DNA from 2 places in the Haloactinopolyspora sp. genome. Region 1 is predicted to be linked to the other one. Evidence: riboswitches for the same ligand, from Rfam matches in the RefSeq annotation. Region 1 holds a riboswitch; the other holds the start of a gene.
The links. A riboswitch is a leader RNA that binds a small molecule or an ion and turns the genes downstream of it on or off. The one in region 1 is predicted to bind thiamine pyrophosphate.
Positions count from the first base shown of each region.

Region 2: another riboswitch for thiamine pyrophosphate. It lies ahead of M6444_RS20435 (ECF transporter S component); the one in region 1 lies ahead of thiO (glycine oxidase ThiO).

Region 1 is NZ_DAHVSH010000191.1:28-3,430, reverse strand. It holds gene M6444_RS20755 (thiazole synthase) at 1-239, opposite strand, end outside; gene thiS (sulfur carrier protein ThiS) at 241-465, opposite strand; gene thiO (glycine oxidase ThiO) at 462-1,637, opposite strand; TPP riboswitch at 1,627-1,734, opposite strand; gene thiE (thiamine phosphate synthase) at 1,778-2,437, shown strand; gene M6444_RS20735 (GNAT family N-acetyltransferase) at 2,453-2,728, opposite strand; partial or broken gene M6444_RS20730 (VOC family protein) at 2,860-3,403, shown strand, end outside.
Region 2 is NZ_DAHVSH010000187.1:30,336-33,738, reverse strand. It holds gene M6444_RS20445 (lysophospholipid acyltransferase family protein) at 1-595, opposite strand, end outside; gene M6444_RS20440 (hypothetical protein) at 637-1,380, opposite strand; TPP riboswitch at 1,486-1,590, shown strand; gene M6444_RS20435 (ECF transporter S component) at 1,681-2,292, shown strand; gene M6444_RS20430 (ABC transporter ATP-binding protein) at 2,292-3,403, shown strand, end outside.

The DNA.
Region 1 (3,403 bases):
CCGGCGGTGTTGGGCAGCGCCCGGATCCCGTTGCGCTGCAGCAACTCCCAGATCGATCCCTCACCGCCGGCCTGCACGCGGCGGAGTGCCACCGTGGTGAGCTCCGTTCCGGACTCACGCAGTGCCGCCTCCAGGCCGGTCAGGCTGCGCGCGCCGCCGGTGCCCATGATCAGCCGTGAGCTCAGCGGCACCCCGGCGATGACGAGCTGATCGTCGGTATCGGGCTGGATCGTGGTCACGTCAGCCGCCCTGGACCGCGGTGATGATCTCGACGGTGTCGCCGCTGCCGAGAGTGATGGAGGACCAGTCGCTGCGCGGTACGACGGCCTGGTTGACCGCGACCGCGACGCCACGATCGGAGTACGTCCCGTCAGAGCGGGTCAGCAGCCGGGCGACCGCGTCGCGCACGGTCACCGACTCATGCAGGGTGACCGGGTCACCGTTCATGATCACGTGGGTGGTCATATTCGCCCTCCGGACGGTGTCGATGGTGTTGGATCGCGGCCGAACCGGCGGGGGTCGGCCGCGGACGTGGGGATGCTCCCCGCGGATATCAGCTCGGTGACGGCGGCGGCGGTGGCCGGCGCCAGAAGGATCCCGTTGCGATAGTGGCCGGTGGCGACGACCAGCCCGTCGACGGCCGAGGCCCCAACCAGGGGGAGGTTGTCCGGCGAACCGGGACGGGCTCGCGCCGTGGCCTCGATGAGCGGCAGTTCGTCGAGGCCGGGAATCATCGCCCGAGCATCGCGCAGTAGCGCGAACACCGCGCCCGCCGTGACGATGCGGTCGTCGGGCTGCTCCTCGCTGGTGGCCCCGACGACGATCTCGCCGTCGGCCCGCGGGACGAGATAGATCGACCGGGTCTGGACGAACCCGCGGACGACATGATCGAGCGTGAAGTCAGGATGGCCACTGGAGTCCAGCCGCAGTACTTGGCCCTTCACCGGCCGGGTCGGCACCGCGGCCATCGGCAGATCGCGGACGAGATCGCGACTGGCCCAGCCGGCCGCCAGGACGACCGTTCCCGCAGGATGCCGCGAGCCGGAGTCGTCCGCCACCCCGGTCACCCGCCCGTCCGGTGCGCGCGAGAGCCCGACGGCGCGCCGCCGGACGATCTCGACGCGCCGGACCTCGAGCGCAGCCAGCAGCGCGCGGTGCACCTGCCGCGGATCGGCCTGGTGGTCGTTCGCGGCCCAGATGGCGCCCGCGATCCGCGGTCCCAGCAACGGCGTGGTGTGCCGAGCGGTGTCGACGGTGATCTCTTCGACGTCGAGGCCCCACTGGCGGCGCAGGTCGAGCAGGCGGCGCAGTTGGGCGCGGTCGCCGGAGTCGTAGGCGACGGTGAGCGTGCCGCATCGGCGCAGACCCGTCGACCGGCCGGACTCCGCCTCCAGCTCAGCGGCGAACGCGGGCCACGCCTTCGCGGCTTCGACGTTCATCCGGGTCAGGTCGTGCTCGCCGAAGTCGGATTCGCTGACGGCGGCGAGCATGCCAGCCGCTGCGTGCGTCGCGCCGTCGCCCGGCGCCGGGTCGATACTGACGACGTGCATCCCCAGCTGGGACAGCCGCCAGGCGATGGCTGCGCCGATCACGCCGCAGCCGATGACGGCCACGTCCGCCGACGACGCCGGCTTCATCCGCGCTCCCTTCGCTGGCATCACCCAGATCAGGTTCCTGACGGTCGGCCTGCTCGGCCCTCTCAGCCCCGTCACCAGGGCTCCCGTGCACCACTACCGTAGCGCGTCGCCCATGGTGAGCCGGTGGCAGACTGCCGGGCATGACCACAGCAGCACTCGACGTCCGGCACCGGCTACACCAAGCACGCCTGTATCTGTGCACCGATGCCCGGCGCGACACCGGCGACCTGGAGGATTTCCTGCACGCTGCGCTGGCCGGCGGCGTGGACATCGTGCAGTTGCGCGACAAGACACTGGACGTGCGCGACGAACTGGAACTGCAGCCGGTCGTGGCGCGGGTGGCAGCCGAGCACGGCGCCCTTGTCGCCGTCAACGACCGCGCCGACGTAGCGCAACTGACCGGCGCTGAGGTCTTCCACACCGGCCAGACCGATCTGCCGATCGCCGCATCGCGGCAGTTGCTCGGCCCCGACGTGGTGTTGGGCCGCTCGACACATTCATCCGAGCAGGCTGCCGTCGCCGACCGCGACCCCGACGTCGACTATTTCTGCGTCGGCCCGGTGTGGCCCACCCCGACGAAGCAGGGCCGCCCGGCCGTCGGCGTGGACACGGTGCGCGCGGTCGCGCAGACGAACCCGGTCACGCCGTGGTTCGCGATCGGCGGGATCGACGAGCAGACCATCGGCGATGTCGTCGAGGCCGGTGCTCGACGGGTGGTCGTCGTTCGCGCGATCACCGGTGCCGACGATCCACAAGCGGCCGCGCGCCGGCTCAAAAATCGTCTCGCTGCGCTGAGCTGACCGGCTCGGCCGTCCTCAGCCGGCGCGAAGGTCGGCATATTCAGGATGCTTGTCCAGGTACGACGCGACGAACGGGCACTTGGCGACGACCGTGTCACCGGCGGCGCGAGCGTCGTCCAAGAGCGCTCGGGCGAGTGCTCCGCCGATGCCGCGGCCCTCGGCCACCGGGCTGACCTCGGTGTGAATCGCCGTGACTCGGCTTCCATCGCGTGCGTAGGAGAGTTCGCCGACCCTCTCGCCGTCCAGGTAGGCGGCATAGGCTTGCGCCGTCCTGGTGATCTCGATGTTCACGTGGTGCCCGCCTCCGCACGTCATCATCGCTGCGCGTGATCGTGACCTTTTACCGTAGCTGACGACGCGCTCATGCGCTCAGGTGTGGACCTGGTGTGGCTGCGTCACGGCGGTCCTGCCACGATGCACGAATGCGTCTTGATCATGTGTCGTATGCGGCCAGACCGGACGGGCTGGATGCCACGGCGCGCGCTCTGGCCGGCGAGCTCGGCGTCGACCTCATCGATGGCGGGGCGCATCCGCGGTTCGGCACCCGCAACCGGATCCTGCCGCTGGCCGGCGGCCATTACATCGAGGTCGTGGCCGCGCTCGAGCACCCGTCGACCGACGACATCGCCTTCGGTCAAGCCGTCAAGGCCCGTAGCGAGCAAGGCGGCGGATGGCTCGGCTGGGTGGTCGCGGTGGACGACATCGGCCCGGTCGAGCAGCGACTCGGCCGACCGGCCATGGTCGGTAACCGGAAGCGCCCGGACGGCTTCGAACTGGCGTGGCGGCAGGTCGGTGTGTGTGGGCTGGTGGTCGACCCACAGCTGCCGTTCGTCGTGCACTGGCAGTCCGACCCGGCCGAACACCCGTCGAAGGGCGGCGACGGCGTCGAGCTGGTGAGCATCGAGATCGCCGGCGACCCGCGCCGGGTGACGGACTGGCTGGGTCAGACGCAGAACTTCCCGCTCG
Region 2 (3,403 bases), on a different contig from region 1:
GAATCGGAGGCCCGACCCGCAGCCGGACGGTCGGGCGGCGCACGATGGACGTCAGCGCCCCGCCCAGGCTGCGTGCCGTGGAGCCGGAGCCGATGCGGCGGGCGTCGTGATGAGCTACGGGCACCACCGGGACACCGGTCTCGCTGGCCAGCCGCCCCACGCCGAAGCGGAACCGGCGCGGTGAGCCGTCCTCGGTGGCCGACACGTCGCCTTCGGGATAGATGCCCACGACTTCGCCGCGGCCGAGCGCTTCGCGTGCCGCGCGGAGAGCCGCGGCACCGGCCTGGCGCACCCCCACCTCGATCATGCCCGCCTGCCGAGCCAGCGGCCCGATGAGCGGGTTCTCGAACACCATCGATGACGCCATGAACCGGATGTGTGCGTGGTCGACGCCACACGACGCCCGGCCGCAGGGAACGCTGGGCCGTAGTCCGGCGCGGTGCAACGTGGCCAGAACCGGCGGAACGTCGGCGATGGTGGTGTGATTGACGGCCACGATGGCTGGGCCCTGTGCCGGTAGGTGGTGCAACCCGTCCGCGCGAACCCGCCCGAACAGGCTGGTGAGCCCCACGGCAACCGAACCCACTAGTTCCACAATGGATGATTATGACGCACGACGGCGTCCAGGTAGCGCAGCTACTCCGCCGGAAGGTCTTCGACGTCGAGCAACTCGTCGTCGGTCGGCGGCTGGATCTCGACCGGCTCGCCGAAGTCGGTGAAGGTCAGGATCCCTTTCCCGGCCGAGGCGCCCTTCTCTTCGAAGCGCAGTGGCAGGGGCTCGCCGATGGCGGCCACCCACAGCGTCGCGCCGGTCTCCGGGAACAGCAGGCCGACGGCCAGGCGTCCGTCCACTTCGGCGACGCCGGTCATCTCCGATGGTGCGCCGGCGCCGAGGACCGCCTGGGCGAAAGTGGCGCCGTCGGCGAAGATGTCGAAGCCGGATTCGGAGTCCGGAGTGATGTGTATCCACTTGCCGGCGATCGTCTCGTCGGCGTCGGCTCCCACGAGGGCCGACATGGAGTCGGCGTCGCCACTGACGAACACCGAGCCGTCGGCGGCCAGGATCTGCATCGGATTGCCGGTGTTGATCGTGCCGACCGAGCCGACCCCGACGTCGAACGTGATGTCGATGGCCTTACCGCTGGTCGTGGTGCCGCTGACCCGGTACGACCCGGTGGCCTCCATCGCGGCGATGGTCTTCTTCAGGGCCGTGGCCGGTTCCAGCTCGGCGATGCCGTTCTGGGCGGCCGCGTTGCTCACGGAGATCTGCGCCAGTGGTGCCACCGAGCGGTGCTCGGGGCCGATGCTGCACGCCGTGGCCGTAGCGGCCAATCCGACGGCGACGCCCACTGCGGCCAGGCGGCGAACAGCCTTCGGCATGGGTGGTCGACCTCGTTCGAATCGGCTCAAACGGTTGGGCGCGGTCCGCACGACCGCCGCGACGGAGCATACCCGGTGCTAGCCTAGGCAGCCAGGACAACTTCATACCCACGACAGGGGAGCGCTGCAGCGCTGAGAGTGCGGGACATCCCGCAGACCCTCGAACCTGATCCGGATCATGCCGGCGCAGGGAGTCGATACTCTTCGCACCGCAGTGTGTCCGGGGCCCTCGAGCCCACGGATGCGCTGTTTTCGAATGCAGGTGCTCCTCTGTCGTCCAGCGAGAGGAGCAGCAGACACATGAGCCGATCCGAGACCAGCGCGTCGCCGCGACGGCGCTGGGGATGGCGCACCGTCGACATCGTCGTGGCTTCCGTGTTAGCCGCCGCGTTCGGCGTGCTGTTCGCCGCATGGAACAACCTCGTCTACCCCACCATCAGCGCCCCGCTGGCCAGCTCCCCGGCCGCGCCGTTGATCGCCGGGGTGTGGCTGATGCCGGCCGTGGTGGGCGGGCTGGTGGTGCGCAAGCCCGGTGCCGCCCTGTTCACCGAGGTCGTCGCGTCCACGATTTCGATGTTCTTCGGCTCGGCGTGGGGCCTGGCCGTGTTCATGTCGGGTGTGTGGCAAGGCCTCGGCGCCGAACTCGTGTTCGCGCTGCTGTTCTACCGGCGCTGGGGATTCGTTCCGGCGATCCTGGCCGGCGCGGGAGCGGGGCTGGCGATGGGCCTGTACGAGGCGACGGTGTCGTCGATCGCGCCCTACGCCTGGGACTGGAAGGTCGTCTACGTGCTGTGCGCCGTGGCGACCGGCACGGTCGTGGCCGGCGTGCTGGGCTACGTGCTGGTGCGCGCGTTGGCTCGCACGGGCGCGCTGGCGCCGTTCGCTGCCGGGCGGACCCAGGGCGAGATCTGATGGGGCGGACCCTGCGCGGCGCGCGGGTGAGCCTGCGCAGCTGGGGCTGGCGCTACGCCGGGCGGCGGGCCTGGGCATGCCGGGGGGTCGACCTCGACATCGAGGCCGGTGAACGGGTGCTGCTGATGGGCGGATCCGGCGCGGGCAAGTCCACGTTGCTGCGCGGGGTCGCCGGGCTGCTCGACCCCGAGACCGCCGCCGAGACCGAAGGCGAGATCCTGGTGGACGGGCAGCCGGCCGAGGCGGCCCGCGACCGGATCGGCATGCTCCAGCAGGACCCCGAGACGTCCTTGGTCATGTCGCGGTCCGGGGACGACGTGGCGTTCGGGCTCGAGAACGCCGGAGTGCCGGCCGACGAGATCTGGCCGCGCGTGGACGCAGCGCTGGCTCAGGTCGGGTTCGGTTACGGCCGCGACCGGCCCACCGCGGCGCTGTCCGGCGGTGAGCAGCAACGCCTGGCCCTGGCCGGCGCTCTGGTACGACGTCCGAGCGTGCTCGTCCTCGACGAGCCCACGGCCAATCTCGACCCGCCGGGGCGAACGACCGTCCTCGGCACCTTGGAGCGCGCGCTCGACGAGGCCGGCTCGACCCTGCTGATCGTGGAGCACCGCGTCGACGAGGTCGTCGAGCTCGTCGACCGGGTCGTGGTGCTCGCTCCCGGCGGCGGCGTGGCCGACGACGGCGCGCCGGGCGACGTGTTCGCCCGGCGCGGCCGGGATCTCGAACGCGACGGCGTGTGGGTGCCGGCGCCGTGGGGACGCCCGCCGCCGGCGTATCGGCCCGGCCCCGGCGGCGACCCCTTGCTCGCTGCGAACGAGGTCAGCGTGACCTACCCCCACACCGAGCGGGCCGCGCTGCACGAAGCCGACCTCACCGTCCGGCGCGGCGAGGCCGTGGTCGTCACCGGCGCGAACGGCAGCGGCAAGTCCACCCTGGCGATGGTGCTGGCGGGCCTGTTGCGCCCGGACACCGGCGCCGCCCGGCTGCTGGACTCGCCCGCCACGCCGCTGCACGCTTGGCGCGCCCGCGACCTGTGCCGGCGTGTGGGCACGGTCTTCCAGGAGCCGGAGCACCAGTTCGTCACCCGCACCGCCCGGCAGGAACTGCTGAT